3 regions of the Priestia sp. D3YE.R1 genome follow, and region 1 is predicted to be linked to each of the others. Evidence: riboswitches for the same ligand, from Rfam matches in the RefSeq annotation. Region 1 holds a riboswitch; each other region holds the start of a gene.
The links. Region 1 has a riboswitch for cyclic di-AMP ahead of ACOZIR_RS04065 (APC family permease). Riboswitches for the same ligand answer to the same signal wherever they lie in the genome.
Positions count from the first base shown of each region.

Region 1 (10,815 bases):
TGTTGGGCCGTCTTCTCCAACTGCGATACTGTCATGTGTAAATACATATGTTACAGGAAGCTTCATTAAAGCTGCTAAGCGAATTGCTGGGCGAAGATAATCAGAGAATACAAAGAATGTTCCTCCGAATACTTTTACACCGCCGTGTAGAGCCATACCGTTTAATGCAGCTCCCATTGCAAATTCACGTACACCGAACCAGATATTACGTCCGCTGTAATCAGCTGCAGTGAAGTCTTCTGAACCTTTAATCATTGTTTTATTTGAGCCAGCTAAGTCAGCTGAACCGCCGAAGAATTGAGGTACAGCTTGTGCTACTGCGTTTAGTACTTCTCCAGAAGAAGCACGGCTAGCTAAGCTTGAACCCGTTTCATATGCTGGAAGTGTTTCTTCCCAGCCTTCCGGTAATTTTCCTTCTACTGCTAGTTCAAATTGACGACCTAGTTCAGGATATTTTTCTTTATACTGTGCAAATACATCGTTCCATTCGTTTTCTTTCTTTTGGCCATCTTCAGCAATTGTAGCTTTGAAGTGAGCATACACTTCTTCTGGCACATAGAAATCTTCTTCAAATGTCCATGCATAAGCTTCTTTTGTTAATTTTGTTTCATCGGAACCTAATGGAGAACCGTGCACGCCAGAAGTACCCGCGTGGTTTGGAGAACCAAATCCGATTGTTGTTTTTACTTCGATTAGCGTTGGGCGTGTTAAATCGCCTTTTGCTTCTTCAATTGCGTTTGCAATCGCTGTCAAGTCATTGCCGTCTTCAACGCGGATTACTTGCCATCCGTAAGCTTTGAAACGATCCTCTACGTTCTCAGAGAACGAGCGATCTAAATCTCCGTCTAAAGAAATATCATTTGAATCGTATAAAACAACTAAGCGTCCTAATTTTAAGTGTGCCGCTAATGAAGCTGCTTCAGCAGATACACCTTCCATTAAGTCTCCGTCACCACAAATACCATACGTAAAGTGGTCTACGATTTCTAAACCTTCTTTGTTGTATGTTTCAGCTAAATGACGTTCTGCCATTGCTTTACCAACAGCCATTGCAATACCTTGTCCTAGTGGGCCAGTTGTTGCATCAACACCTGCTGTATGACCGAACTCTGGATGACCTGGTGTTTTGCTTCCCCATTGACGGAAGTTTTTAAGGTCTTCAATTGATAAGTCATATCCAGCTAAATGAAGCAAGCTGTATAATAGTGCCGATCCGTGTCCTGCTGATAATACAAAGCGGTCACGGTTGAACCAGTTTGGATTCTTTGGATTGATGTTCATAAATTTTGTCCACAATGTATATGCCATTGGAGCAGCTCCCATTGGCATACCTGGGTGACCTGAATTTGCTTTTTCAATCGCATCGATTGATAAAGTACGAATTGTTGCAATCGAAAGATCTTCAATACGTTGTGTCATACTCTTCATTCCTTTCAAAACTATGTACATATGTTATCATACTAATGATTTGCTTATTTGTACAATACTTGAACCAAAAAAATTTCCACTTTTACAGTTTTTGTGCGCCTTATTAAAAATATACAAAAAACTAGAGGGAACACTCCTCTAGTTTTACTACAACGTCTTAGTGAAGACGCTTCTTTTTACTCTCTTTTAACTTCTTAGGCGTAACATCTTTACCTTCTTCGTCCACAACTTTAATCGTATGAAGGTGATTTGTCATAGATTGTCGGAAAACTTTTAAATATTCCTGACGTAGCTCTTGCTGTTCTTTCGCTTCAGATTCTGTCAGACCTTCAGCCTTTGCTTTTTTTGAAAGAGCATTAATACGAGCAAGTTTATCTTTTGATAGCATATAAAACCTATCTCCTTATAATCAATAATTAAAATTACCGAACCGTTCCGGCAACATGTAGTCATCTTACTAAATCTCTTTCGTTTTATCAAGAGATTGAGCCCTCTCTTGATACTCTTGATAGCGACGATGTACCGTCGCTTTTGAAATATTATAACCAAAACCTTTTAGCGTAACTGAAATTTCAGCAAAGGTTAAGCCGTTATGACGAAGACGGACAATTTCTTCAATCGGCGCTTCTTTTTTTTCTCTTCCCGAGTTAACTCCTTGATTTTTTAAATTTTGCTGCGGACGATAACCGTTTTCTACGGCTCTTTTCATTCCTCTTTTAATTTTAGCATTATGTAATTTCCGCTGATGCTCTTCCACTAAGCTAATAATATCTAACACCATCGAATCAGATTCTGAAAGCTGAAGCTGACCTTGATGACTAATCGTATAGATCGTAGCATTTTCTTTATGAAAAGCATGAAGCAGCGCGATTCGGGCATTTCCTCTGCCTAATCGTGTTTCGTCTTGAATGAGCAGCACGGATATTTTTTCTTCTTTCATTGTATGAAGAACATCCAAAATACCTTCTCTGTCTACGTCATATCCGCTTGCTTTTTCCATTACGACTTTTTTTACGTCTAGATGGTGAAGATCAGCAAGTTTTTTTAATTCTTCTTGCTGGCGCTGTAAAGATGTTTCTTGGGTTTTTTTATCCGTACTGACACGGCAATAAATAATGGCTTCCACTTTTATCACGACCTTTTCGGCTTCTAACAATATTCAGGAACGGCCGTTACACACTACTGTTCAATTGCCACTTGATTATGTAACTCTTTTTTTAAAACAGGAATATATAATTTATCTCCAGGAGATAAAGACTGGGCAGTGTCTGAGTTTAAATCATTGACGTCTTCAACCCATTTGACAAATTCGTTGGCGGTCAAATGATGGTGATTATGATACTTGTTGGACAATTCCCAAAGCGTATCTCCTTTTGTAATAGTAACGGTTGAATATTTGTCTAAATCTACTTTATCCGCTCCTAAAACCAGCGTCAATACATATGTAAGTGCAGCGATAACTGCAAAAAAAATAGCGTAATGTTTCATAGAATGTAAGAATTGGTGCATATTATGATCCCCCTATCAGAATATATGTTCTTATTTTATTGAGAACATTTGTTTCTGTCAATGGAATTCTTCGAACTTATGTTTGTATATTGACACATCACGTGGTATAATTCACCTAAAGAATAGCTAAAATCGAGGTGAAAAATATGAAGCTATCAAAACGTCAACAAGACATACTAGATTTTATTAAGCACGAAGTAAAATTAAAAGGTTATCCGCCTTCTGTTCGTGAGATTGGGGAAGCGGTAGGATTAGCCTCTAGCTCCACTGTACACGGGCATTTAGCTCGTTTAGAAAGCAAAGGGTTAATTCGCAGAGATCCAACAAAACCAAGAGCAATCGAAGTTCTTCAACTAGACGAAGTAAACATCCCTAAAAGCAATGTCATTAATGTTCCTGTTATCGGTAAAGTAACAGCGGGTCTTCCTATAACAGCCGTTGAAAACGTGGAAGAATATTTTCCTCTTCCAGATAAATTCGTTTCTCCAGATGATCATGTATTTATGCTTGAAATTATGGGAGAAAGTATGATTGAAGCAGGTATTCTAGATGGCGATATGGTAATCGTACGTCAGCAGCAAACTGCTAATAATGGAGATATTGTGGTCGCTATGACCGAGGACAACGAAGCAACGGTAAAACGTTTCTTCAAAGAAGAAAATTTCGTTCGTTTACAGCCTGAAAATTCAACGATGGCGCCTATTATTCTTCGCCACGTAACGATTTTAGGAAAAGTCACTGGTGTATATCGCACAATTCACTAATCACACACTGTATGTAAAACCAACTAACCATGATGTTAGTTGGTTTTTTTACGTTTGTTTTCTAAAAAAATTGGCATATTATAAATGATACGTTGAATCATTGCAGGCAGGTAGAGAGGTTTTTATAAAGCCTGCTTTACCTTTTACTTTCTATCTGCATTTCCTCGGCTCTCAAAAGGAAATACAACCGACCATAAGAAGGATGTAGTTTATGACCAATACACCAAGGAAAACAGAACCATTTCAAACTATTATGCCTACCAAAGCAATGAACATGTTTCTTTTTCCTTTTTCCTTTGATCGAAAAAATAAAGAGCAGCTTGTTCATGCATTAGAAGCAAATTTGTTCGATTTTTTTTCCATTCAAAACAAACATTTAGAAAAAGAATACTACGGAGAACAGTATTACGTATCTCATGATAGCTTGGATCAATATTTTCTTCCTTACATTGAATGTATTCTATTTCCTGATTCGTGCGAAAAAGAAGGGTTGCTTCGATTTTCAAAAAAAATAGACCATACCGTTACGCTACAAACTTCCTCCACCACCGTGTCTAGCAACGTGCTGTCTGTGGATGTTTTTTTATGTCCTTTTGAAATTGGCGTCATGACTATTCGCACTGAGATGAGTCATAATCATTACACCTATGATGACATTTTAGAATTCATGAATCATTTTCGCGTATTAGAACCGAAGCTTGCTGAAGAGCATGGATCCACCATTACCTATGAACATCATCGCTATAGCAAAGTACAGGATTATATTTTTTCACAGCTCGCGCCATTTTTGAACGAACACATCAAAAAAGAAGCCACACGTGAACAGCACGTCGGGAGCCTTCCTTATTTTATCGATGAACGGATGTTTGTATTAAGTTATGTAACGGTAAATCAAAAGCAAGAGATTAATGGCACAACTTTATTTCGTACTGGGCAGCTAAATAGCTATACGCCTGACGGGAAGCCGTTTATCTCTGCACACAACCATGAGTATATTAAAACGTATAATACCAAACACGTGTATTCCAGATGGGCTCCTGAAACCTATTACGTCATAACAGACCATGTGTTTTCGTGTATTTCTAAATCGACAGACTCTAAAACGGATCAGCTTTTGATGAATCATCTATTTGGCCAACATTACTATAATTTATTTTTACATTTTTTCTATAAAATCGTGTTGTTAAAACTATCTTATGAGTATTCTCAGCTCACGTTTCATAAAAATTCAGAGGGCATTGAACGACTAATCCGCTCTATTACCATATTTTCAGGTAAATATTTATTTTTAGAAATTAGCTCTCGCACAGAAGGTCAAGAGTTTTCTGAGCTCTTTAAAAAAATCTTCCACATCAATTCTCTTTATCAAGAAGTCAAAGAAACCCTTGGTACCTTGTATCAAAATCAGGAGAAAATCGCGGCTAAGCGTCATAATTACTTATTATTAATCTTAACGATTTATACCGTTCTTTCCGGTATTTATGGAATGAATTTAGTTATTAGCAAACTAAAGGGAAACATCAATTGGGATAGTATGAAGCAGTTTTCTATCTTTGAATATATCGCTTTAATAGTAGCCCTATCAGGAATTCTGATCAGCATTAGTCTCGGAGTGAGTTCCCTATGGAATTTATTAAAAGATCGATTTAAAACATAAAAGCTGTTCGTATCAGAGAATACATGATAAAAAGAAGAGATTGAGACATAACTAAATCAAGCGAATCTAAAGACGAACAAATGGGATAAATAAGCTAGTAGGGATTGCAGCAAGGCTATGAAATTGTATATGCAAAGCGCAAGAAACGAAGCGGAGAAACCTTTTTTAAATTAGCCACAGCTAAGTATTTTTATCGCTTTTTAAATTATATGTCCGATATTGAAATCCCGAAAGATACGGGAGATTTTCGTATTATCGACCGAAAAGTAGCGGATGTATTCAAAAAAATGACTGAACGTAATCGTTTTGTACGAGGAATGATGTCTTGGATTGGCTGCAGGCAAACATATGTAGAATATGAGCGCGATGAGCGCTTTGCTGGTGAAACAAAATATCCTTTAAAAAAGATGATCAAGTTTGCTTCAGATGGAATTATTGGGTTTTCAACGAAACCTTTACGTTTAGTAATGGTTATTGGCCTGTTATCGGTTTTTGTATCACTTCTAGTTTTAAGTTATTCCATTGTTGTTTGGCTAATAGGTGAAAATATCCAGCCTGGCTGGACTTCTATTATGGTAGCTATCACCTTCTTTAGCGGTATTCAGCTACTTGGTTTAGGTCTAGTCGGACAATATATCGCAAGAATTTACGATGAAAGTAAAAATAGACCTATTTACGTTGTACGTGAAACCATTAACTTCTCTAAAGCTTCAACAGATTCCCAAAACGTACGTGAAAAAGTATATAGCTAAAAAAACAAGGAAGAAAACAGCTGTTTTCTTCCTTGTTTTTATTCTTTTTGAAGCTGTAAATCACTTGGCACCCAGTCCGGAATTCCATCATCTTCATCAAATTCAATAATAACATCCGTTACTCCTTTTTCCTGTAAAATACGATTTTCCAGCCGATCTTTAATATCATCAGCTTCTGCCACTGTTAAAGAAGGATCAATTTCTACTTTTAATTCAACGTGAAGCTCTTCTCCTTCTTTCATCACCATTAATGTTTGAATATCACGCACTTGTACATCTTGCATGACAATCGCGCCAATTTTCATTTCCATTTCTTTATCTGCTTCCCCAAGCGCTCCAGCAGCGTTATCTAAAAACACTCGTCCTACTACAAAAAACATCATAAACCCAATTAAAATAGAAGCAATTCCTTCAGCTTGGTGAAAAGGTGTAAATCGTGAAATAAAAACCGCAATTAGTGCCAATACGCCTCCTCCAGTAGCTACTAGATCTTCCATAAAGACCAGCTTAGTTGCTGGCTTTGCTTTCCTTAAATGAACAAAGCTTTGTGTAAAAACATTGACCTCTGCGGTATCCATCCCAACATCGTGCAAAATTTCTTTCATTGCCTTAAATAGGACAAACATCTCAAGCAATACCGAGATGCCAAGTACTGCAATATTTAAAATAAAGCCTGAAGACTTCTTCGGATGGAGAATGTGATGATATCCTTCTTTAATCGTTTCAAACGCCATAATTCCTACTACAAGAACAGCTCCTAATAGAACAAGATTAACCAATCGTCCGAAGCCGTTTGGAAATCGTTTGGTCGGGGCTTTTTTACTTAATGCCGAACCTATAAAGACAAAAAACTGATTAGCTGCATCTCCTAAGCTGTGCATCGTTTCAGCAAACATCGCTACATTTCCCGTTAAAGCAAAAGCAATTCCTTTAATAATGGATATAATGGTATTAACTACAGCGGCCATCATGGCCGATTTATTTCCTTTTCGCAATAACTTAATTAATTCACTCATGCAATCCCTCCGTTTGTGCCTTTGATGAGATTCAATTATGGTTAGTGTATGTGAAATTAAAAATTAAAAACCTCCAATATAGAAGTTGGAGGTTTTTAATCATGTTTCATTATTTTTTAAAACGATACGGTACAGTTGTAACAATTACATTTTTACGGTAAAGCAAATGTGCTTTTAACAGCAGACTGGACTGATTGTGAAGGATGTTTTGCCAACTTTTTTTCGTGATGAACTGCGGAATAACGACCGTAATAGCCATATTATTTTCCCGTGCTTTTTCCTCAGCCATATCAATGAATCGAAACAGCGGCCGCACAAGACTGCGGTATTGAGAATGAAACGTAACAATACGAATATCAGGCTGCCACTTTTCCCACTTCTCTTCCATTCTCTTTTCGCTTTCTCGATCAAAAGCCACGTGCACTGCAATAACGGTATCGCCAATCGTTCTCGCATAATTTAATGAATTTTCTACTACTTTTGTCATTCCTGCTACAGGAACAATGACCACACTTCCTTCAAGCTTTCCAATCTTTTCTCCCTGCTTAATGCGGAGCTGCTCTCCTACCGCTTCATAATGCGTATGAATGCGATGAAAAATATAAACGATAACCGGTAAGAAAACGAGAACGGACCACACTTGTGAAAACTTCGTTGTAAACAAAATAATTAACACCGTTAATGTAATGAGTGCACCAATTAAGTTAATAATTAGCTTTCCTTGCCATCCGGCCGGCTTTTCTCTAAGCCATTTGACAATCATGCCTGTTTGAGAAAGCGTAAATGGAATAAACACCCCGACTGCATAAAGAGGAATTAATTGCTCCGTCGCTCCTTTAAAAGCTACCAGTAAGACAATAGAAGCAATTCCAAGGGTCACAATTCCATTTGAATAGCCTAGTCGATCGCCGCGAATTTGAAACATTCTTGGCATGTATTTATCAGACGATAAGTTTACAGCAAGCAAAGGGAAAGCTGAAAAACCTGTATTCGCCGCTAGCACTAAAATCAGAGCTGTGGTGCCTTGAATAAAATAATAAAATCCATTTCGTCCAAACACACTCGATGCAATTTGTGATACAACCGTTTCATCTGCTTTTGGAGAAATGCCAAGCCAGTAAGCTAAAAACGTGATGCCGGAAAATAAAACGGCTAAAATACCGCCCATCAGCATTAATGTATGAACAGCATTTTTTGCACCTGGATCTTTAAAGTTAGGCACTGCATTTGAAATAGCTTCTACACCAGTCAATGCCGAACAGCCTGACGAAAAAGCTTTTAATAATAAAAACAAACTAATACCTGGCACCACTGTACCGAGAGATGTATGAAGCTCAGGTGAAACTTGACCTGTCACTATTTTGAAGAAGCCCACCGCTATTAACAAAATAAGAGCAATAACAAATAAATAAACCGGATAAGCTAATACAGAAGCGGATTCTGTTACACCTCGTAAATTTAAGATGGTAATAAAAATCACCAGCAAACACGCAATTACTACATTATAATGATGCAGCGTTGGAAAAGCCGAAGTTAAAGCATCGGTTCCTGCTGAAACACTCACGGCAACTGTTAAAATATAATCTACTAACAGTGATCCCCCAGCGATAAGCCCAGGATTTTCTCCTAAATTGGTTTTCGAAACAATATAAGCTCCTCCGCCTTGCGGATACGCATAAATAATTTGACGATATGAAAGAATTAAAGCCGTCAGCAGCACCAATACCCCAATTGCAATTGGAATTGAATACCAATACGCAAGGACACCGACTGTTGCAAGTACAATCAAAATTTGTTCTGTTCCATAAGCCACTGAAGATAAGGCATCTGATGATAAAATAGCCAGTGCTTTAAGCTTACTAAGCTTTTGATCGCCTAACTCTTTTGTTTTGAGCGGCTTTCCAATCAATAATCTTTTGAGAACTGAATAGTTCACGTAATTTCCCTCCGATGATTGCTTAGCTACTATTTACTGTTCATTGCTAAGCTCCGTTACAAGTTCACGAATAAGTGATATTATCCCTAAAAAATACCTTTTTATGTTAAAAAAACGCACAAAAAAAACACTAAGGGTTCTCAGCGTTTTTACACAGCTTAAACCTCCTCTCCAAAACGCTTATGGGGTTAGCTGTCGGATTCGGGCTATGAGAGTAGCCCTACCTTTTAAAAAAAGGATTCACCCCAAGTGACAATGCACAAATTTGGGTCCCCCACTTCTGACGAATTAAGCGATAACAGGTCAATATAATTTTCGGTTAAAGAGTATGATTGATAACATGTTTCTTTCATAACTATCTTTTGTTCTTAGATAATATACTCCCGTACAAATGGTTTGTAAAGCATTATTTTACGTAAACCAGAAAATAGTGCTTAAGGCGCTTTTAAGAGGAAAACAAAAGGCCTTCTGCCTGCTTACAGAAGACCTTCTCGCTTTAACTTTTTGCTTTTAAAACGGCTGCTAGCTTGCTTTTCGTTTGAGGACCATAAATGCCATCTACATCATAAGGAAGATACACAAGTTGAAAACGTCTGACTGCATCTTTCGTTTGTACTCCGTATATTCCGTCTACAGACCCTACTTTAAAATTAACCGCGTTTAATGCTCTTTGAAGCTGTTTCACGGCTTCTCCAGAATCACCTTGTTTTAAAATTCCATTTGGAAGTGGATATTGTTCCGAAGGTGGTGTTGGTGTTGGTGTTGGTGTTGGTGTTGGTGTTGGTGTTGGTGTTGGTGTTGGTGTTGGTGTTGGTGTTGGTGTTGGTGAAGTTCCTGAAGGAATAACAATTGTTTTTCCAACCTGTAGGGTTAAAGGATCAGAAAGCCCTTTATTTGCTTCTTGCAGCACTTGTACTGTTATTCCGTACTTCTGTGCAATACTGTACAGTGTATCTCCTTGCTTGATCGTATACGTTTTTGTACCTGGTTCAGAAGGTGATGGATTTGGTGTCGGTGTCGGTGTTGGAGGTGGTGATGGATTTGGAACTGCACGCCGAGGTAAATTTAAATATACGGCAATTCCTTTAGCATACGATTCACCCATACTTTTTAAAAAAGCTTCATTTTGAAGAAGTGCTGCATCGGCGCTCCTATCAATAAAAGCTATTTCAGTGAGTACTGCAGGCATATTTGTTAAGCGAAGCACCGCATAATTGGCTGATTTTCGTCCGCGATTCGGATGATTATACGACAGCAGCGTTGGCTGTACTTGACCGTGCACAATCGATTGAAACGTTTTACTGGCATTGCTAGCGCTTCTATAAACATAATCTTCGTATCCTGTTCCTCCACCGGCATTTACGTGAATAGACATAAATGCATCTGCGCCCCACGAATTAGCTTGAGAAGCTCGCTGAGATAACGATAAAAAAACATCTGTGGTACGAGAGGTTTTAATCGTAAAATCACTGTACATGCTATTTAAATAGCTTATTAAATATTGTTGAATTTTTAACACTAAGTTTTTTTCATATAGTCCGTTCGCCCCAACTGCTCCTGCATCTGCCCCACCATGTCCTGCATCAAGATAGATTTTTTTCATATTACTTGTCCCTCCTTATTGTTAACATATGCACGAGGGAAAAAAGTGCTACGTATACTAGCCTACTAAGTAGAAAATTACTAAAAAAAAGAACCGCTACTCAAAGGCAACGGTTTATTCTGCGTTGTAGACAGAATATTAAATAGGGAT
Region 1 is NZ_JBLTHW010000001.1:792,328-803,142, reverse strand. Features, by position in the region: gene tkt (transketolase) at 1-1,419, opposite strand, end outside; gene ACOZIR_RS04100 (DUF896 domain-containing protein) at 1,586-1,816, opposite strand; gene ACOZIR_RS04095 (YneB family resolvase-like protein) at 1,886-2,554, opposite strand; gene yneA (cell division suppressor protein YneA) at 2,608-2,937, opposite strand; gene lexA (transcriptional repressor LexA) at 3,084-3,701, shown strand; gene ACOZIR_RS04080 (hypothetical protein) at 3,913-5,358, shown strand; partial or broken gene ACOZIR_RS04075 (glycosyltransferase) at 5,466-6,110, shown strand; gene ACOZIR_RS04070 (cation diffusion facilitator family transporter) at 6,149-7,126, opposite strand; gene ACOZIR_RS04065 (APC family permease) at 7,236-9,062, opposite strand; cyclic di-AMP (ydaO/yuaA leader) riboswitch at 9,225-9,367, opposite strand; gene ACOZIR_RS04060 (N-acetylmuramoyl-L-alanine amidase) at 9,559-10,665, opposite strand.

Region 2 (10,248 bases), on a different contig from region 1:
ATAATAAAGCATTCCCGGATCAAATCTAGCGCCCCCGCTTGCACACGATTCAAATAAAATATCCGGAAACTTCTTTGTTAGTCGCTCATACAAATCATATACTCCTAAAATATAGCGATGTACTACTTCAAACTGGCGATTCGCAGGCAGCCCAACAGATCCAATCTCCGTTATATTTCGATTCATATCCCATTTTATATACGAGATAGGTGCTTCACTTAAAATAGCTTCCATTCGTTCATAAATATAATTCACTACTTCTTCTCGTGAAAAATCAAGCACATATTGATTTCTTCCATGAGACTGATGACGATCTGGCACATGAATTAGCCAGTCTGGATGCTTTTCATACAAATTGCTTTGCTTTGAAATCATTTCAGGTTCAAACCATAATCCAAAGTCCATACCTAATTCCGTTACTTTTTGAGCAAGTGATTTCATACCGCCCGGAAGCTTATTTTCATCTACAAACCAGTCTCCAAGAGAAGTTGTATCATCATTACGTTTACCAAACCAGCCGTCATCCAATACAAAAAGTTCAACGCCCAGCTTTTGTGCTTCTTTGGCAATATGTACAATTTTCTCTTCGTTAAAATCAAAATACGTCGCTTCCCAGTTATTAATTAAAACTGGTCGCTCTAAATCCCGCCATTTTCCTCTAGCGAGACGCTTGCGATAAAGCTCATGATACTCTTGGCTAAGGCCGTTTAGCCCATTATTTGAATAAGCCAGTACTAGTTCTGGTGATTGAAAAGTTTGTCCACTTTCTAGTCGCCACTGAAAATCAAAAGGATGAATGCCCATCGTTACTCTTGATACATTATAGTGATCTACTTCCACTTGTCCAAGAAAGTTTCCGCTGTATACGAGACTAAAACCATACGCTTCTCCAATGTGTTCAGTTGCAGCTGGATTCTTTAAAATTAAAAATGGGTTTTGCTGACTGCTGCTTGTACCTCTCGCACTAGAAATACTTTGAATACCCGGCTGAAGCATTCTTGTTTTCACGTGTCTCTCTCGAATCCAAGCACCGGAAAGCTGAACCATTTCATAATTTGATGTAGGCAAATCAATGCTGCCGCTCATGATACGCAAAATATCGACTGGTTCTTCTCCTCTATGTTCAAATCGTGCGTGACGCGTAATAATATTTCGGTCTTCGTAAACGGTGTACGTTAAAATAAGTGATGCATTGAGCAATTTATCAATCATTTCAACTTCTACACTCGTGGCTTCACCCTCTTCTTCTACGTATGTAGCAGGTAAGCCGTTTAATGGCTTCTTGCCTTTGTAAATTTTATGGTTATCGTATTCAAAATTTGTGATTCGGCTTCCGTTTTGCTGAAGAAGTTGATAGGCTGGCTCTCTGAAGTCTGTTGTCCCATAAGAAGAATACTCTTGTTTGATTGTTTCAAGAGAAAATGCTAGTTCTCCTTCATATACCGAAGCGCTAGCTCCTCTTGTTTCTACACGTAAAAAATGCTGAAAAGACGGACGGTGCTTAAGCTTTTTTCCATAGTATAAGTGACCAAGCTGCCCGTTTCTCAACACTGAAAAGATATAACTTACATCGCGGCCCTGCAGGTGAAACTCCTTGGTACGTTCATTAAATAATATTCCCACTCTATCTCTCTCCTCACCATCAAATATCTAACGAGACATTTCCTTTTTCATCTATTGCCGTTGCATGCTCAAAAGTAGCTGCTACATTAATCTCTTTGCTCTCATACCATTTGGCTAAATCTTGGAATAACTCTTCTGTTTCAATCATTCTTGTATCTACTCGCAGTTCAGTTTCGTAGCTATGAAGAGACCAAGTGCTTTCATTAAATAGGGTCATCTCCACATCTAGACACATTTCCTTCCAATTGGGGGCACACCGAATAGGGTGAAGTATGTCTGAACATGCAATAGTGTAGCGGTTAGAGCCATTCTTATTCATAAAACAATGAACAGAAGAGGTACTCACATCCCCCTGACTAGTTTGTATAGATTTATATAGTTGAATATCTAACAACGGAACGCTCCATTTTAACGCCATTTTTGGAAGAATTCTTTTTTTAATCGACTTGACCGTTAATTTAATAAAATAAACACCATCTTTTTTTGTTTCATCCAATACAACATGCACACCTGGTCCCTTGTTTATCTCCAAGTTTATATAGGGTGTAGCAATCACTTCTTTCATCTCCTTTATCATCATTATAAGTTTATACACCCACGAAAATGTAACCGCATTCAAAAGTTTGTTTTCGTATTTATTACAAGTAGATCACTCTAATCGAAGCTTTTTTACTTTCTTTCATTTTATGTAAAATACTTTCTAGACTCAATGGTAAAAATCAAAGTGAAAAAAAGCATTTTTTTGCTTTATCTAGCAATTAACTAAACGCTCTTTATCTCTTAGCGCGCAATTTTCTCTTCTTTTTCAAAAAAAGATGACAAATCTAACAATATAGTATAATAATAAATACTGCAGAATGATTATACAAAGAAAGGATGACAAATATGAATCATGGACCTTCTCTTCTTAAACAACTAAAATTATGGCATATCGTCATGATAGGATTAGGCTACATGGCACCCATGGCCGTTTTCGATACATTTGGCATTGTAACTGAATCCACAGATGGACATGTTTCAGGTGCTTATGCATTCACGTTGATTGCTATTTTATTCACAGCCATTAGTTATGGAAAAATGGTAAAAGCTTTTCCCGGAGCTGGTTCTTCTTATACATACGCACAGCAAGTAATGAATCCAAGCATTGGTTTTTTGGTAGGATGGACGGCTCTTCTTGATTATCTATTTCTACCGATGATTAATGCACTTTTGACAAATATTTACCTAAGCTCTCTGTTTCCAGGTGTTCCAAAGGCCGTATGGATTATCAGCTTTGTTGTCATCATGACCATAATGAATATTTTTAGCGTTCATTTAACCGTTTCTTTTGGTACGCTATTAGTTGCTTTTCAAATTTTAGTCGCTATCATCTTTATTATTTTAAGTGCTACAACTCAAGGCGAAGAGTTATCATTTAAACCGTTTATAAGTGAAGCGGCCTCTGTATCTCTGTTATTAAACGGGGCGGCCATTTTATGCTTTTCTTTTTTAGGCTTTGATGCCGTAACCACCATGGCGGAAGAAACAATTAAGCCTGAGAAAACCATTCCCAAAGGGATTCTCATTATTGCATGTACAGGAGGCGCGTTATTTATTACAGTTTCTTACTTTGCTCAGCTTCTTTTCCCTTCAGCCTCTTTGTTTCATGATTTAGAAGGTGCATCGGCTGAAATCGCTTATAAAATTGGCGGCCAGCTTTTTCAATCTATTTTTGTAGCAGCGGCCTTGACTTCAACTATTGCTTCTGGACTTGTCTCACATATGAGTGCATCAAGACTTCTCTACGCAATTGGGAAAGATGGTTATCTGCCGCGAGGAATTTTTGGCTATATTCACCCTAAAACAAAGACGCCTATTTGGAACGTAGTAATTATTGGTGGTCTCTCTTTAATTTCACTAGGTCTGTCTCTTGAAAAAGCTACCTCTTTAATTAATTTTGGCGCTTTAATTGCGTTCAGCTCAGTGAACATAGCAGTTTTTATCCATTATTTTATTCATCAAAACAAGCGTTCCTTCAGTGGATATATTTCATATGTACTTATGCCTCTACTCGGCAGTTTATTTTTGTTTTTTATGTGGCTTAACTTAGAAAAAACATCCTTATTTATCGGTATTGTTTGGAGTATAATCGGTATTATTTATTTGCTGATTGCTAGACGAAAAAATACCATTACCATTCCTACTTTTCATTTTGATTAAGGAAATAGACTTAGCACACCTCGACATATTTTCCCGGAAATAATGTCGAAAAAAAGTAATTGAGACATAAGCAAATCAATCCCATCTAAACACGAACAAAAGGGTAAACGATCTAGTATGAATCACTCGTTACACCGCTGTTGATTTCCGTGCAAGGCTTCGCTTTCCGCGGGCGGCCGTTGAGCCTCCTCGTCGCTTTCGCTCCTGCGGGGTCTCATCTGTTCCGCTTTTTCCGCAGGAGTCTTCGCCTTGCCCTCCAATCAACAGCTAGAAGCAACTAAACACTTGAAAGCTGCATTTACTATACCAATGAAAAAATCCGAACGAGTTTGATTCTCAACCAAGAATCAAACTCGTTCGGATCTTTCTTCAACTAAAATACTTTCGCACCAGTCTCTTTTTATTTTTAAGATTGTGAGACCTTTTCCAAAATGCGTCTTTTACGGTAAAGCATCATTCCAACTTCTCCTATGTCAGTAATCGCTTGTTTGTTAATATACGCCCCAAATACCATTCCTGCTATAGGAATCATTTGAAATAGCTTTTTCCATCCCAAGTTGTCTCTATAAGTTAGAAACACTTCTCTCCAACCTTGGAGCTGCTGCAAGCTCTGCGTTCGATTGCCGCTTGCTAATTCTTCTAAAATCGCACGCTTGCCTACAATATCAGAGGATGAAAACTGCATGCATTTGACCATAAAAATGCGTTCCTCTTGCTCAGTGGGATCGTAACCATAAGAAACAGCCACTTCTTGCAGTGTCTTAAGTGTAAGTCCCAATACAAAAGGAATATCAATCGCCAGTGTAAAAATTCCACCTACTCCTGTTGTAGCTCCTTGCAGCTGTGCATTCTTTTTTCGGACTTCAATAAAATACTCCGCCAATTCATCCATTTCCTGCAGAGATAAATGCTGAATATCCTCTATTGAAAGCTGATTATTTTCTTGTAACTGGGCTGATGCTTTCTCTAGCGTGGCAGATGTATTAGCTAAATACTGACCTCCATTATCAACATACTTAGCAATTTCATCTAATAATTTTTCTATTTTTTGATGAATGAACTTTGGGGTTACTTTATCTAAAGCTGAAAAAGGCAAGCGAGCCAGCCGCTCCCAGAAAAAAAGTCCTTTTTGTTCTTTCTCCCACTTTTCAATTTTTCGTAATTCTATTCTCAAATGTTCATGCTCTGACATATCCTCACTCTTTTCCTCGATTTATCAGCTCTGTCCTACTTGTTTATTCCGCACATATTTAATGATAAAAAACAATGCAATTAAAACAACCAGTCCGATTCCAATAGGCTGCATATATTGAGACACAATCGGCCCCACCTCTTTCCACTTAGGTCCTAACTTATATCCTAAATATACGTAAATAGCCGTTACTGGAAGCATCGCAACAAATGTGTAAATAGAAAACAGCCAGACATTCATTTTTGCCATCCCGCACGGAAAAGAGATAGCTGTGCGCACTCCTGGAATAAACCGTCCAAAAAAAGCGACCCCGCTGCCGTACTTATTAAAAAAGCGATCGGCAGCGTCAATTTCTTTTTCTTTCACCAAAAAGTATTTTCCATATTTTAAAACCAGCGGTCGTCCACCGTAACGTCCCAGTGCATAAAGAGTCAACGGTCCACAAACACCGCCTACTGTACCTGCAAGGATAGCCAGATACAAGTTCATATCACCTTGATACACCCCATACCCTACTAAAGGTAAAACTAGCTCTGCCGGGACAAACTCAAACGTTAATGCTAAAATTACGCCAAAATAAGAGAGCTGTTTTAGCGCTTCAATTAAAGAAAGTAAAACCGACTCTAACAAAAATTCTCCTCCTCATGTCATTAAATCTAAGACTGCAAAACTATAATTCAGCCGATTGATAGATAAAAACCAACGCGACATAGTTTTTTCCTTTCCCTCTTTACGTATGACGTACTACAAAAGTTTCAATAAAAAAAGCGCTAGTTTTATCCAGCGCTTTTATAGTTTAAAGTTAATTTGAATAATACCTACTTTGCGAAGAGCATCGTATAAAATAACTAAAGCCGGTCCTAAAAATAATCCGACAAAACCTAAAAGTTTAAATCCAATGTACAAACTAACTAGTGCAGCCAAAGGTGAAATACCCATATTTGTAGAAAATACTTTTGGTTCTACTACACGTCTTACTACCGTAATGACTCCAAATAGAATAAATAAGCCGATTGCAAGTGAATCATGTCCTTGAGTAAGAGCAAAAATCCCCCACGGGACGAGTACAGAGCCTGTCCCAAGGATTGGTAAGATATCGACAATTACAATTAATAAACTAAGAAGCGCGGTATACGGAACATCTAGTAGCCAAAGCCCTACATAAGCCATTATAAAAGTCATGACACTTAAGATAATTTGTGCCTTGATAAAACCAACCCCCGCTTGGATAAGCTGAGTGATGACAACTTGTAGCTTATATTTCGTTTCTTCTGTTAAGAATGACTTAATTTTATTTTTAATAGCAGGCAGCTCAAGGCTGATAAATACAAGCGCTACTAAATAAATAAGAAACTCTAATAGAAACCCAGGAACAGTAGCGGCAAAGCTAATGATGATTTCTACAGTACTTTTTAGTAGAGAATCTAATGAATTCACGGTTTTTTCAAGTGTGCGCTCGATAGAAGAAATCACTTCTGTAGGAAGAGCGTTTGAATAGTACTTCCACTTAATAATAGTTGGATAAATTGCGGTTTCATAGATTTCTTTTACAAATGAAGGTGCTATTTTTGAAAGAGCAACCACTTGCGTAACGATTGTCCGAACAATAAAAAATCCAATAAGTATGAGCGAAACAACATATAAAATGAAGGTCATAAGCACTGCATAGACTCTCTTCATTTTAAAAGATTGATGCAATTTTTGAACAATACCCTCAAGTGCTAATGCTGTTAATAAAGCAAACACAATCGGTAAACTGTAAGGGATTAACAAACATACGATTACTACCGAGGCGATGACCCATATTCGCTTTTTCCACATACTCTACTATCCCCCTACTAGCTAAGCTATCTCTACATTTACTGATAAAGAAAGGAACCAGTGACTGCTTTATGTAAAAATAAAATTTGGATATTTTTATACCTGATGTTACATATTATAGGGTCAATTCCCATAATAATAAAGGAATTATTATGAAAAAAGCTACTTATTCTAATTTTTTGAATAGAATAAGTAGCTTTTAAGTTTATAAATTAGCCGGCCCTCATGATCTCTGTACCTTTTTTAGGGTCAAATTTACCTTCAGATTTAGACATTACGATTGCTGCTAGTGTGTTTCCTACTAAGTTAACAACCGTACGTGCCATATCCATGATTCTGTCTACTCCCGCAATGAAGGCTAATCCTTCTGCCGGAACGCCGATTGTTCCAAGAGTAGCTAGTAATACAACAAATGATGTTCCTGGCACTGCAGCCATTCCTTTAGATGTAACCATCAATACTAGAATGAGCGTCAGCTGCTGAACGATCGTTAAATCAATACCATACACTTGCGCTAAGAATAACGCTGCAATAGCTTGATAAAGAACAGAACCATCTAGGTTAAACGTATAACCAATTGGTACAACGAACGATACGATAGCTTTTGGACAGCCCATCTTTTCAAGCTTTTCCATAATACGTGGAAGAACTGTCTCAGAACTAGATGTACTGTATGCTAACAACAGTTCATCTTTCATATAGCGGAATAAGTGGAAAATGTTAATCCCTGCCCATTTCGCGATTCCTCCTAATACAACAAGTAGGAAGAAAATTAACGCTAAGTAAACTAAGATAACAAGCTTTCCTAATGAAAGGAGTGACTCTAAGCCGAATTTTGAAACTGTTACACCAATTAAAGCAAATACACCAATTGGAGCCACTTTCATTACAAGGTTTACCACGTGAAACATTGCGTGAGAAACGCCGTCGAAGAATTGTACAACTGGCTTTCCTCTTTCCCCAATTGCCGCTACTCCAAGTGCAAATAACACTGTAAAGAAGATAATTGCTAGCATGTCTCCTTCAACAATTGACTGGAAGAAGTTTGTCGGAACAATGTGTAAGAACGTTTCAGCCACTGACTTTCCTTCTTGCTGTTCGGATGTTTCAACGTATTGTGAAATATCACTCTTCTGTGCTGAATGAATGTCTACACCTTGCCCAGGATGAAAAATATTAGCAATCAATACACCGATTACAATTGCAAAAGTTGTAATAATTTCAAAATAGAGAATGGTTTTAACGCCAAGCTTTCCGACCTGTTTACCGCTCCCTGCTCCTGCAACTCCAACGACTAAGCTTGAGATAACAATTGGAATAACAATCATCTTAATTAATCTTAAAAATAGGTCTCCTAGCGGCTGTAGGTATGTTACTACACGCGGATCGTTAAACCAAATTACCCCTACAAGAACACCGAGGATTAAACCGGTAAAAATCTGCGTAGCCAAACCAAAACGAATTTTTTTCATAGATGTACCTCCCCAAAGATGTATGACATTTGTATATACTTTTCTGAAAAAACAAAAAAAGACTATTCTTAAGAAAGAACAGCCTTTTACTTACGCTATTTTGGGCTCTTTCTCTCAATGAAGCAAACGGGGTTAACTGTCGGATTCGGAATTGAGAGTTTCCTACCTTTTTGTAAGGATTCACCCCAAGGCAGCTTTACTGCCGATAATGATTCCCCCGCTCTATACGATTAAGCTTATTATTCAGTTTTTATAAAATTAAAACGATCTATACGTTGTCATACGTTTTTTACAGTCAATAAAACTAAACAGAAGTCTTACTTTTACTTAACTTTATACTGCACAAATATTAATTTACTATTTTTCGACACGTTTTGTCAATACCCATGTTTATAAAACGCTTACAAAAGGCGATAATATATATTTATGCAAAAAAGCTATTGCAATGTTGCAATAGCTTTTTCTTGCTCTTTGAGTCTTAATTAGAAGCTTAAGGGACTAAAGAACACGCGTGTTTATTTTATAAAAATACAAAATATAGAATAGCTGCTAAAACAATTCGATATAGTGCAAATGGTACTAATTTGATACGATTAATTAATTTCAGGAAAAAGCGAATAGATATAAGCGCAAAAATAAAGGCGCTGATAAAACCAGCAATAAAAAACGGTAGTGCATCTGATGTGAAATACTGCCAGTTTTTAACCAATGAAAGTCCACTTGCTCCTGCCATGATTGGCACTGCCATAATAAATGTAAAATCTGCGGCTGCCTTATGGCTCATTCCAAGAAGAACCCCTCCTGAAATTGTTGAGCCTGAACGAGAAAACCCTGGCCAAAGAGCAATACATTGAAACAGTCCTATACCCAGTGCTTGTCCATAAGACATTTGGTCCACCGTCTCTACACGCGGACGTTTAGGTCCAAACAAATCTGCTAGAATCATTAATACAGCTCCGACCACTAAGCCAATTAGCACCGTATTTAAAGAAAACAAATGTTCATCAATGTAATCATCAAACAAAAGTCCTAACACTCCTGCGGGTAACAGACCAACAATTACCTGCATTAAATTCAAGCGATTTGTCGGTCCAATTGGAGCAGCTGGTTTTTTTCCCAATCCTAATAAATTAATAAAACGATCTTTAAAAATAACAACTACTGCTAAGATCGACCCTAGCTGAATAACAATTTTAAATGTATTAGCTACTGGAGATGAAAATAATTCTTTTGAATTTAACCACAGGTCATCCACAATAATCATATGCCCAGTTGACGAAACAGGAGCAAACTCTGTTAAACCTTCTACAATCCCTAAAATGATTGCTACAATAATTTCCCACATAAAGCTATGTACCTTGCCTTTCTTTCAAATTAATAAGCTTATCGCTTCGTTTTACATGCTCAACTATTTTCCTATTTTGACACTTGCTTTTTTATCATAATTGTTAAAACTATGAAATACAATGTGTATTTGCAAAAAGATAAGAATCTTTAATAATTTGTAATAAAAAGCTTACATCCTATACCCAAAAAACAAGATATCAGCTTTTATTTGTTTTAAAAAGCAGTCACTATGTTCGGTATAAATTCCGGTACCTTAGCTAAAAATGAATCATCTAGACTATTTTTCTTTGGTGTGAAAAAATGACTAAATCATTATGTTTTTTCCATCCCCTTTGCTGTCATCTATCATTTTAATCAACTAGTGCTGACTTATACGACATATCCCCTAAGTAATTTGAAACTTTTTTCTCTCTTTTCTCGTATATAGTAGTATCTTTTTTAGGAGGCTTTTTACTATGAATGGAAATGTACGTACAATGAAATGGGTCACTGCTGGGTACGAAGCCTTGCTGGGAATTCCTTTAATCGGTGCGGGGATTGTTATGGGCTTTAGCTATACTCCTCTTTTTATTGGATTTATTCTTCATGCTATCA
Region 2 is NZ_JBLTHW010000014.1:14,492-24,739, reverse strand. Features, by position in the region: gene ACOZIR_RS27700 (alpha-galactosidase) at 1-1,623, opposite strand, end outside; gene ACOZIR_RS27695 (hypothetical protein) at 1,643-2,188, opposite strand; gene ACOZIR_RS27690 (APC family permease) at 2,509-3,822, shown strand; gene ACOZIR_RS27685 (hypothetical protein) at 3,952-4,086, opposite strand; gene ACOZIR_RS27680 (EcsC family protein) at 4,229-5,014, opposite strand; gene ACOZIR_RS27675 (DedA family protein) at 5,039-5,644, opposite strand; gene ytvI (sporulation integral membrane protein YtvI) at 5,804-6,835, opposite strand; gene ACOZIR_RS27665 (cation:dicarboxylate symporter family transporter) at 7,048-8,307, opposite strand; cyclic di-AMP (ydaO/yuaA leader) riboswitch at 8,414-8,554, opposite strand; gene ACOZIR_RS27660 (undecaprenyl-diphosphate phosphatase) at 8,828-9,652, opposite strand; gene ACOZIR_RS27655 (hypothetical protein) at 10,110-10,248, shown strand, end outside.
Region 2: it holds a riboswitch for cyclic di-AMP, as region 1 does, so the genes downstream of both, ACOZIR_RS27665 (cation:dicarboxylate symporter family transporter) here and ACOZIR_RS04065 (APC family permease) in region 1, are expected to answer to the same signal.

Region 3 (10,815 bases), 200 kb from region 1:
TGATGAAGAGCTCTGTCCATTTCTAAGTTCAATACCATTTTTTCAAAAATAATGGATTCTTCGATTTGCTTTGCTAAACAAACCGCTAAGTAACAGTACAAATCAGACGCTTGAGGTTTTTTCTTCATTTCTTGTTGAATTTCGCGTTTGATCTCTTTCCACTTTCCCTCTTCTAGCTGATTCATGACGTATTGTGCATGTATTCCCACCTGTTTGTCCTCCTTTTCCTCTTTATCATAAAGGATTTCTGCACAAATGAAAAAAGTAAGTGTTCTTCATTCTTCACAAAAAACGTTACCCTTAAAAAATAGGCAAATTTCTCAATCACTTAACCCAATTAGTACATAGGATATAGAGACTTTTATTAAAGGAGGTTACACATATGGGCGCAAAAGGCGGTTTTGGTTTTTCATTTATCGTTGTTTTATTTATTCTATTAGTAATCGTAGGGTGTTCTTGCTACTACTAATTTCTAGAGAGGATGAACATCATTCGTCCTCTCCTATTTCAAAAAAAAACCATGCTTTCGCATGGCTACATACCGATTAGATGAATGAGTAGAGGAACTCATTGTTCGGCAATATTGAAGAAATTTTTGGTTTTTACTTCCGCCTAGTATGCCCTTTTTGACGGGGGCTATGCGCAAATAAAGTTAACGTTTAAAAGCGAAAGCAAGACGCACCTACAATAACAAGTAAAACAAATAACACAACGATTAACGCAAAATTTTGTTTTCCCACGTACCATCCCTCACTTCCTGTTATCTGCTTTTAGTGTATGCAACAGCTTGGCAAAATGTTTAGGACAGGGGTGCGGATTTTTTCAACGTGAAAAATCTTCAAATTTCGCCAAAAAAGTGAATCATATTTTTGATTCTTTCGTTATATATAGTAAGAGATTTTTTTACTATAAAAAAGGGGGACCTTTAATGCGCCGACATTCCAAATTGCCCATTGTTCTTGTCTTTGCCTTCTTTTTATTCATCGCAACTGTTTTGTGCGTAACCTCTTATATGTCTTGAACGTATAAATAATATAAAAAAATCGCCTCATCGAAGGCGATTTTTCTATCCTAGCATTATATCTTCGTTTGGATAACGAACGGCTTCACGCTTTTGCTTAGATAATGAAAACGCAAGCGTTAATGGACCCACTTTTCCTAAAAACATGATAAAGATAATAATCACGCGTCCAAAGTACGAAAGTTCAGGAGTCGCTCCCATCGATAAACCTACTGTTCCAAACGCAGAAACAACTTCAAACATAATTTTTACAAACGGCAGGTTTTCCGAAATATTCAACAGGAAGATGGCTCCAAACACAAATATAATTGAAATCATCGTAATGGCTAGGGCCTTAAACACATGAAGAGGAAGAAGACGTCTCTTTAGCAGCACAATATCTTCCCTGCTTCGTAAAAATGCCCATACAGAAAAGACAATCACCACAAACGTCGTGAGTTTGATACCGCCTCCTGTTGACGCACTTCCTGCACCAATGAACATTAACAAAACCATTAAAAAGACCGTTGCGTCATGCAGGTGAGCTAAATCAATCGTATTAAAGCCAGCGGTTCTTGTTGTTACCGCTTGAAAATAAGAAGCCCATACTTTGTCTCCTAATGATAAATTTCCGAGCGTATGCGAATTGCCGTACTCTAAGAAAAAAATAAAAAGCATGGCAATCACGTTAATGGCGAACGTGCTGATAATCATAATTTTTGAATGCAGCGTTAGTTTTTTATACGATTTTTTCACCCACATATCAGCAAGGACGGTAAAGCCTAACCCACCAATAATGAACAAAAAAGAAATCGTTATGTTAATAATAGGATCTCCTACATACTGAACTAAGTTATCAGACAGTAGTCCAAACCCTGCGTTATTAAAAGCCGAAATCGAATGAAACAAGCTAAAGAACAGCCCCTTAGACCATCCGAATTCCGGAACCCAGCGTATCGCTAAAAAAATAAGTGCAGCAAACTCAATTAAAAATGAAAAGATGAATAACCTTTTAACTAGCAGCACAACTCCACCGACGCTCGTCTGATTTAATGCCTGCTGAACGAGCATACGCTCTTTAAATCCAATTTTTTTACCTAGCATCATAAAAATCAGCACGGCAAATGACATAATGCCAAGACCGCCTATTTGAATTAACAGCATAATAATCGTTTGACCGATGACGGTAAAACGCGTGCCTGTATCTACGACGGCTAAACCGGTTACTGTCATAGCGGAAGTAGACGTAAAAAGGGCGTCTACCCACCGAATTGGCTCGGTGGCAGAAAAAGGCATCATCAATAGAAGAGCACCGATAATAATTCCTCCGCCAAAAATGGAGACAAGCAGCTGCGGAGGGGTGAGTTTAATGATTTGTTTTTTCATAAGTTAAACTCCTTCTTCTTCAAAACGGTTCAAATCGCGATTATGTCCGATGACAATAAGCATATCTCCTTGTTCAATTATTTCATGCGCGGTAGGCGAAATCACCATTTCCCCGTCTTTTCGCTGAAAGCCGATAATATTGCAGCCGTACTTGGCACGGATATTTAAATCAAACAGCGTTTTATTATGAAGTTTCTTAGAGGCGACAATTTCGACAATACTATAATCCTTTGACAGTTCAATGTAATCAATGATTTTTTCTGACACCACGTGATGAGCAATCCGCTTAGCAATGTCGCGCTCAGGGTGAATGACTTTGTCCGCTCCTATTTTCTCCAGCACTTTTTGATGATACATATTCACCGCTTTTACCCATACTTGCTTAACGCCCATATCTTTTAAAAGCATTGTTGCCAGCACGCTTGCTTCGATATCATCCCCAAACGAAATAAGAGCATGATCAACATTGCGGATACCTAGCCCTTTTAAGCTAGCTTCATCAATTGCGTTCGCCTGCACAACATATGTAGCTGAGTTGCTATATTTCTTTACTACCTCCTGATTGCGGTCAATAGCGAGCACATCCACATCCAGATTAGCAAACTCTTCAACCAAACTTCCTCCAAAACGACCTAATCCCAATACAGCAAACTGTTTTTTCATAATGTATTTATTCCTTTCTTCAACTGCTGTGTGTTCTCTTAGCTTATACTTTTTCTAAAAAATTACATCTTTTTCTTAAAAAAAGCGCAAAAAAACACAGGAAGGCTCCTGTGTTTTTTCACACTCTTCCCCCTCAAAACGCTTGCGAAGTTAGCTGTCGGGTTCGGGTTTTAAGAGTAACCCTACCTTTTTAAGGATTCACCCCAGAGCACAATATGTGCGTAAATAATGGGTCCTCCGCTCCGTAATGGATTAAGCGATTTTTATTCAAATGTCTATGTTCTATTTTTTAGAATAATTGATTCGATTCATGATACGTTTCACTTCACGAAAGCTATCTTACTCCTGTGGATTTTGTCTGTCAAGATATTTTTAAGGAAGACATTACTTGCGCTGCAAACTGCAAAAATCATATAAATCTAAACTGACAATCAGTTTATGAAATTGATCAAACAAATTAATAACAGCCAAAAGCTCTAACAGCTGCGTATCACTGTAAAATTTCTTTAATTGATTCATATCAGCATCCGTCAAATCCCTTGGACGCACCCGGTATACATCAATAAATCGAAACAGCAGTCGATCTTTTTCTTCAATTTCTTCTTCTCTTAATACTTTTTGATTAAGCGTCTCATCACCTACATATGACATGCTCATACACGTCTCACAGCCATTCACACCTGCTAGATAAAGCCTGATTTTTTCCTTTGTCTCTCTTTTTACTATATCGCTGTTCCAAAGCTTGTCGTATAGCTCATCATACAACCTTTTTACATGCGGAATTAAATTTAGTGCTTTTTCAAAATTTGTTCCCTCTTCGTTTGTTAACAAAACTCTTGCCATTTTTTACTCACTCCTTTTTAATTATTATAGTAAGAAAAATAGAAATTTTAGATAACATATAAAACATATTATCTTCTGTTACTAATCAAATGAAACGTTAATAAGAAAGAAGGTTTCCAATTGAAAATTGATGAAATTGATTTATCGATTTTGCAGGCGCTGCAGCAAAACAGCCGTCTTTCCTTAAGAGAGCTAGGAAAACAAATTAACCTGTCTCCTCCTTCAGTGGCAGAGCGAGTAAGACAGCTAGAGAGCTTTGGTGTTATAAAAGGATATACAATCGATATTGATTATGAAAAGCTGCAGTTGCCCGTGTCTTGTTTTATTGAAGTAACCATGAAAAACGGAGAGCACGAGCGTTTTAAACGATTTATTTCTCAGTATCCGTATGCTTTATTCTGTGAACGCATCGCCGGGCAAGCCTGCTTTATTACAAAGCTTCAGCTTCCTCACCTGCACGTACTCGAACAATTTATTAATGAAATTACACCTTATGCCAAAACGATTTCACACATCGCCCTTTCCCATGTAGAGATGTCTTCTGCATTATTGAGTCATTTAAAAGATGAAAAGTGATTGAAACGTAATGAAAGCAGTCTACTCTAAAAGCAAACAATAGGATAAATATGCTCGTATGAATCACTTTTGACACCGCTGTTGATTTCCGTACCAGGCTTCGCTTTCCGCTTTTCCCGCAGGAGTCTTCACCTTGCCCTCCAATCAACAGCTAGAAGCAACTAAATAGATGAAACATACGTTCACCATACTAACGAAAAAATCCGAACGATTCATCGTTCGGATTTTCTTTCTACTAAACTACTTTTGTCCCAGCCTCTTTTATTCGTCCAACAGCATAAAAAATAACCCTCCAAAGCTGGAGGGTATAAATTTTCCGAATAATGAAAGTTTTACAACTTCATTTTATCAGGTGCCGACATTTCTGTCTACTTAAAAATGTAAAAGAGCTCTCTATTAATAGAAAGCTCTTTTACCTGCTTGTTTTTTGAAAACAATCAATCTATATAAAAGGGAACTACCTAAGGTTGAAAGTCACGTGAAACCTTGGCAGTTCATCCTGGATATACCGGTTGATATGATTCAAAACAAGTTCTTTCATCATTTCTTCTTTGACTTCTGATTCCGTTTTTTTATCTTTTTGTTTTAAAATAAGAATATAATAGACTTTACCCATTTTAATAGGCTCACTACTCTCTCCGATGTGCTGTTTTTTTAAAACATCTATAAAAGAGGGAGATAGACTTGAAAGCTTTAGATTATCATCATTCTCTATTGTGCTGATTGTCTGAACATCAGCATATTTTTTTTGAACGTCTTGAACCGATGTTACCTTTTTCAGTTCAGCCGCAACGACATCGGCATCATGTAAAGTCGGGAAAGCCAGCCGCGTAAAAGATACGCGTGTTAGATCGTTTTCAATACGTTTATAGTAAGCAGTTAGTTCATCAGACGTAATTTGTTTACGGAAATATTCTTCTAATTTAAATTGATTCGTTAGCTGGCTGGTTACATCACTAGAACGAATATTTAACACTTCATAACCTTGTTTTCTTGTATCCAGGTCATATGAGCGTTTAATTTGCTTCCACATATCCTCGACTTGTTTTTGTACTTTATCACTCGTCTTTGGATGCGAAATTAAGATTTTTTGCATAACAAGCTGCCGCAATAACTCTTTGCGGTAGCTTGTATCATTTAGCGGGGCATCTGGATTTAAGAACCCTTCAACGGCTAAAAAACGGTTGAATTCTGCTCCTGTCACCTTGCCTCCCTCATACGCTGCCACTCCTTTGGCAGAAGATAGCTGACTAATTTCTACAGAAGGAAACATCGTGTTTGAATGCTTCTCTCCGCATCCTGCCAAAAATCCGAACGCTGTTAATACTGCTAGCAGCAGCTTTAACGGTGTTGAACTCATCCATTGTTATCCTGCTGTGCTGAAAGCTTCAGAGAAATGGTTTGTTTTTTTCCATTTCGGTACACGTCTAATTTTACAGTGTCTCCTACTTTGCGTTTTGTATATAGATATTGACGTAAATCACTGGATGTTTTGACTTCATTTCCATCGATGGCAACAATCACGTCTTTTGATTGTAAACCTGCATCAGAAGCAGAAGAGAACGGTTCAACCGTCGTTACGACAACTCCTTCAGACGTATCGCTTGTTAGGCCTAGCTGATCTTGTTTTGTTGCAGCTGAAAGCTGACCTACATCTTGAAGACCTACCCCCATATACGGACGCGTTATTTTTCCGTTTTTCATCAGCTGTTCAATCGTCGGCTGCACTTCATCACTTGGAAGAGCAAAGCCAATGCCTTCTACATTGTCTTCTGAAATTTTCATACTGTTGATACCAACTACTTCACCGGAAGAATTGATCAAGGCACCGCCGCTGTTTCCTGGATTAATCGCCGCATCCGTTTGAATTGCGTCTACGTTCCAATTCTCTGAAATAGGGACAGAGCGTTTTGCTGCGCTCACGATACCTTGTGTGACCGTACGAGAAAATTGTTCACCAAGAGGGTTACCGATTGCAAGAACCGTTTCACCCGCCACTAAATCTGATGATTTTCCGAACTTCGCCACTTGTTCAACATTTTTATCGGACATTTCAAGCACCGCTAAATCCGTTAGCGCATCAGCTCCGACAATTTTAGCTTTTTCTTTTTGCCCATTTGAAAGTGACACTTCTACTTCGCTTGCGCCGTCAATAACGTGGTTATTGGTCACAACGTATGCTTTTCCATTTTCTTTTTTGAAAATAACACCGGAACCCGTTCCTGCTTCTTGCGTTTGAGTATCTCCAGAAAATGGATTTGTTTGCTGCTGGATATTGTTCACGCCTACAACAGCGGCTGATACTTTATTTACAACTGAAACAAGATCTGACTGATTCACGGTTGTGCTTACTGTTCGAGGCGTTGTGCTCGTTGTTGTTGCGGTCTGAGTCTGCGTTGTTTGATTCGTTTGATTCGCTGTTTGCGTATCCGCTGAATCCATTAACCCTAGCTGCGGAGCGCCGTATAGCACAATTCCTCCCCCTAGTACTGCTCCGGCGATGGAAGATGCGATCACTGGAAATAAGCGTCTTTTTGGAGGCTGTGACGACGATGAAGGCTGATACTGATCATAGCGCTGCTGGCGATTTTCATATTCTTCTTTTCGTTCTTCCTCTCTTTCATAATCACGTGGATCCATGAAAAACACTCCTTTTAACGTAGCAAATTTTATGTTATCTATACTATAAAATAAAAGTTTGGGATAAGTATCAAAACAATATGTGAAATTGTGAAAAATTTCTTTATAACAGCAAACACGTAGTATAATAGCGGGTACATAGACCTTTAAAGAAACGCCCATAGATGGCGTAATGTGCTTCATTTACCTTAATTTTCATATATTCAGAGGAAGGTGTCAAATTTGAGCTTTACACTATATTTAGTAGAGGATGAACAAAATTTAAACGAAGTTTTAACCCTTTACCTTCAAAAAGAAGGCTGGGACGTTCGCTCATTTTTTAACGGCACGGACGCAAAAGAAATGATTGCAGCTCCTCCGCATCTGTGGATTTTAGATATTATGCTGCCTGACATTGACGGGTATCAGCTTATTCGCGAAATCAAGCAGCAAACGCCACAGGTGCCTGTTATTTTCATTTCAGCACGCGATGCCGATATTGACCGAGTTCTTGGACTTGAAATGGGCAGCGACGACTATTTATCAAAACCTTTTTTGCCGCGTGAACTAGTTATTCGAGCAAACAAACTGCTAAACCTCGTATATGGTTCCAATCAAAAGAAAACCGATACCATTACGCTGACTCCTTATGAAATCGATTTACATACGCGTACAGTCAGTGAAAATGGAAAACCGATTGATTTGACGTCTAAAGAATTTGATTTTCTTGTCACTATCTCAAAAGACCTTGGACAGGCTTTTTCACGGGAGCAGCTGCTGAATCTCATTTGGGGAGAAGATTATTTCGGCACAGACCGAGTGGTGGATGATTTAGTAAGGCGCGTACGTAAAAAAATGCCGCAAGCACGAATTGAAACAATTTACGGATACGGATACCGGATGATGAAAGCATGAAAAACAAGTCTCTTGCATTTCAAATTTGGCTCGTCATCTCCGGTATTTTACTGCTTATTTCAATTTTGCTCGCTATTTTATTCCCAACGACGCTCAGGCAGTTCTTCACGAATGAAATTTATACCACTATCGAAAATGAACAGCATATTTTAAAAGAATACGGCCTGCCAAGCCGCTCAGGTGAATACTACTTTAGCAATGAAGACAGTGAACCAACACTTGGCAATCGAACCGTGGATCATATTTTATTGCCTGAACACGCGGATATCTCTTATTTTTCATCACGGGTGTTGCCTCAAGACTTTTTGAGAAAAGCACAGGAAGATGCAATCAGTCAGCGAAAAATTGTCGCTCGCTATGAAAAAGATCTCGGCAACCGGACGCTTTTTTACGTGATTCGAAAAGTAAGCGTAAACGGACAGCCTGCTTTTTTGCTTTCATTTTCCTGGGATACGTATCGCAACGCGCTCACTTCTACTCTTTTTAAGCAACTGCTTCTTGTAATTTCAATTGTATTTCTATTCAGCTGGCTTCCATCTATTTGGCTGTCAAGATACTTAAGCAAGCCGCTTGTATCGCTTGAAAAAGATGTAAAAAAAATCGCCGAACAAAATTGGCATGAGCCTGTTACAGTCAACCGTTCCGATGAAATCGGCAAGCTAGGCGCGTCCATCGAGCAAATGCGCAAAAGGCTCGTATCTAAAGATGAAGCACAGCAAACGCTGCTTCAAAATATTTCACACGATTTAAAAACACCGGTAATGGTTATTCAAAGCTACGCTCAGTCGATTCAAGACGGCATTTATCCAAAAGGTGATTTATCTCAAACGTTAAAAGTCATTGAAGATGAATCCAAAAATCTTGAGAAAAAAATCCGCGATTTGCTTTACTTAACCAAGCTTGACTATATGTCCACTCACCAGCTTGCACAAGACGACTTTGATTTTACTGCTCTTCTTCATGAAGTAGTGGATCGCTTGCGGTGGAGGCGCCCTGAAATACAGTGGGAATTTGACGACGCAAACGCAACGATTAAAGGAGACAAAGAGCTGTGGACAAAAGTCCTTGAAAATGTACTCGATAATCAGCTGCGCTATGCCGATACGAAGGTTTCACTTTCGCTTGCTAAACACCAAACGAACGTTCAATGTACAATCAGCAACGATGGTCCGCCGATTGATCAAAGCGTGCTTGAACACTTGTTTGAACCATTTAAAAAAGGAGCAAACGGTGAATTCGGTATTGGTTTAAGTATCGTAAAGCGTATTGTTACGATGCACGATGCAGCAATTACGGCTGAAAACACAGACACCGGAGTGACGTTTTCACTTACTATTCCTATATAAACTAAAAAAGCAAGGGAGTCGAATCCCTTGCTTTTTTATGAAAAAATCGATGTATACGCATAAAGAGCCGGTGAGCCCCCGGAGTGGATGAACACCACATTCTCATCTTTTTTAAAATAACCCTTTCGAATTAAATCAATTAGACCAGCCATCGCTTTTCCCGTATACACAGGATCCAATAAAATTCCTTCCGTACCGGCCACAAGTTTGACTGCTTCTACCATCTCTTCTGTTGGAACAGCATAGCCTGGACCTACATATTCATCCATACAAACAATATCTTCTTTTTTAAAAGGCGTTTTGCTATGTAAATGTTCATAAAGTTCGCTCGTTAGCTTGGCAACTTTCATTTCTTGCTCTTCTTTAGCACGACTCACATTCATTCCAATAACAGACACGTCACTTTGAAGACTTTGAAAGCCTGCCACTAACCCTGCATGCATGCCTCCGCTTCCGCTTGTGCAAACTACGTGGCTAAGCTTTATTTGCTGCTCATAGCTTTGCATAAGCATCTCCTGTGCGCAGGCAGCGTAGCCTGTTGCACCGATAACATTTGAACCTCCTACTGGGATTAGGTACGGCTTATGACCTTTTTCACTTAGCTCGCGCGCTACTTTTTCCATTTCCGCTGTCAAATCCGAACCTTCAGCGACAAACCGCATGTCATGAGCGCCTAATAAATGATAAAGAAAATAGTTCCCCGTCGGCTGATCGCTTGCTTTATTTTCTCCTTCTTCTAATACAAGCACGCATTTCATTTGTTCTTTTACAGCAGCAGCGAGCGTCAAACGACAGTGATTGGATTGTATCGCACCGCACGTTATAAGCACGTCTGCTCCTTGCGCTTTTGCATCAGCTACTAGATATTCAAGCTTACGCGTCTTATTTCCGCCCCCTGTCAGTCCAAGCATATCATCGCGCTTCATATAAATTGAAGGTCCATTTAACTGCTTTGATAAAACTGATAGCTTTTCTAAAGGTGTAGGGGAATCCGTATATTTTCTTCTAGAAAATTGCGTTAAGTTCATACTCTCATCCTCTCTTTCGTATTTGCTCTATTTTACCATATAGAAGCTTTTGAAGAGCTTTTTACGAAATGGCTTTCTATAACTTGTATACATAAGAACAAGTAGTCAACATACATTAAACCATATAAACAGTTTGAAGGAGTGTTTTCAATGAGTGAAAAAGCAGTACTTTGCAGCGTCTCACGAGTAGTCAAATCACAGCACATTTTTCCAAATGACCTGAACAATCACCACACCCTTTTTGGCGGAAAAATTGTCGCTGATATGGACATGACGGCTTCTCTTTCAGCAGCTAAACATTCCAGAAAGTCGTGTGTTACAGCTTCCATTGATCACGTTGACTTTATCGAGCCCGTCACCGAAGAAGATTTTATTTCATATGAAGCATTCGTTGTTGTCACAGGAAAAAGCTCCATGATTATTTTTGTTAAAGTCATTG
Region 3 is NZ_JBLTHW010000001.1:991,594-1,002,408, reverse strand. Features, by position in the region: gene ACOZIR_RS05035 (tetratricopeptide repeat protein) at 1-209, opposite strand, end outside; gene ACOZIR_RS05030 (YjcZ family sporulation protein) at 383-469, shown strand; gene ACOZIR_RS05025 (YjcZ family sporulation protein) at 660-740, opposite strand; gene ACOZIR_RS05020 (TrkH family potassium uptake protein) at 1,067-2,386, opposite strand; gene ACOZIR_RS05015 (potassium channel family protein) at 2,390-3,049, opposite strand; cyclic di-AMP (ydaO/yuaA leader) riboswitch at 3,174-3,318, opposite strand; gene ACOZIR_RS05010 (carboxymuconolactone decarboxylase family protein) at 3,434-3,892, opposite strand; gene ACOZIR_RS05005 (Lrp/AsnC family transcriptional regulator) at 4,013-4,468, shown strand; gene ACOZIR_RS05000 (peptidyl-prolyl cis-trans isomerase) at 4,926-5,828, opposite strand; gene ACOZIR_RS04995 (S1C family serine protease) at 5,825-7,108, opposite strand; gene ACOZIR_RS04990 (response regulator transcription factor) at 7,331-8,002, shown strand; gene ACOZIR_RS04985 (sensor histidine kinase) at 7,999-9,348, shown strand; gene ACOZIR_RS04980 (D-cysteine desulfhydrase) at 9,384-10,376, opposite strand; gene ACOZIR_RS04975 (acyl-CoA thioesterase) at 10,527-10,815, shown strand, end outside.
Region 3: it holds a riboswitch for cyclic di-AMP, as region 1 does, so the genes downstream of both, ACOZIR_RS05015 (potassium channel family protein) here and ACOZIR_RS04065 (APC family permease) in region 1, are expected to answer to the same signal.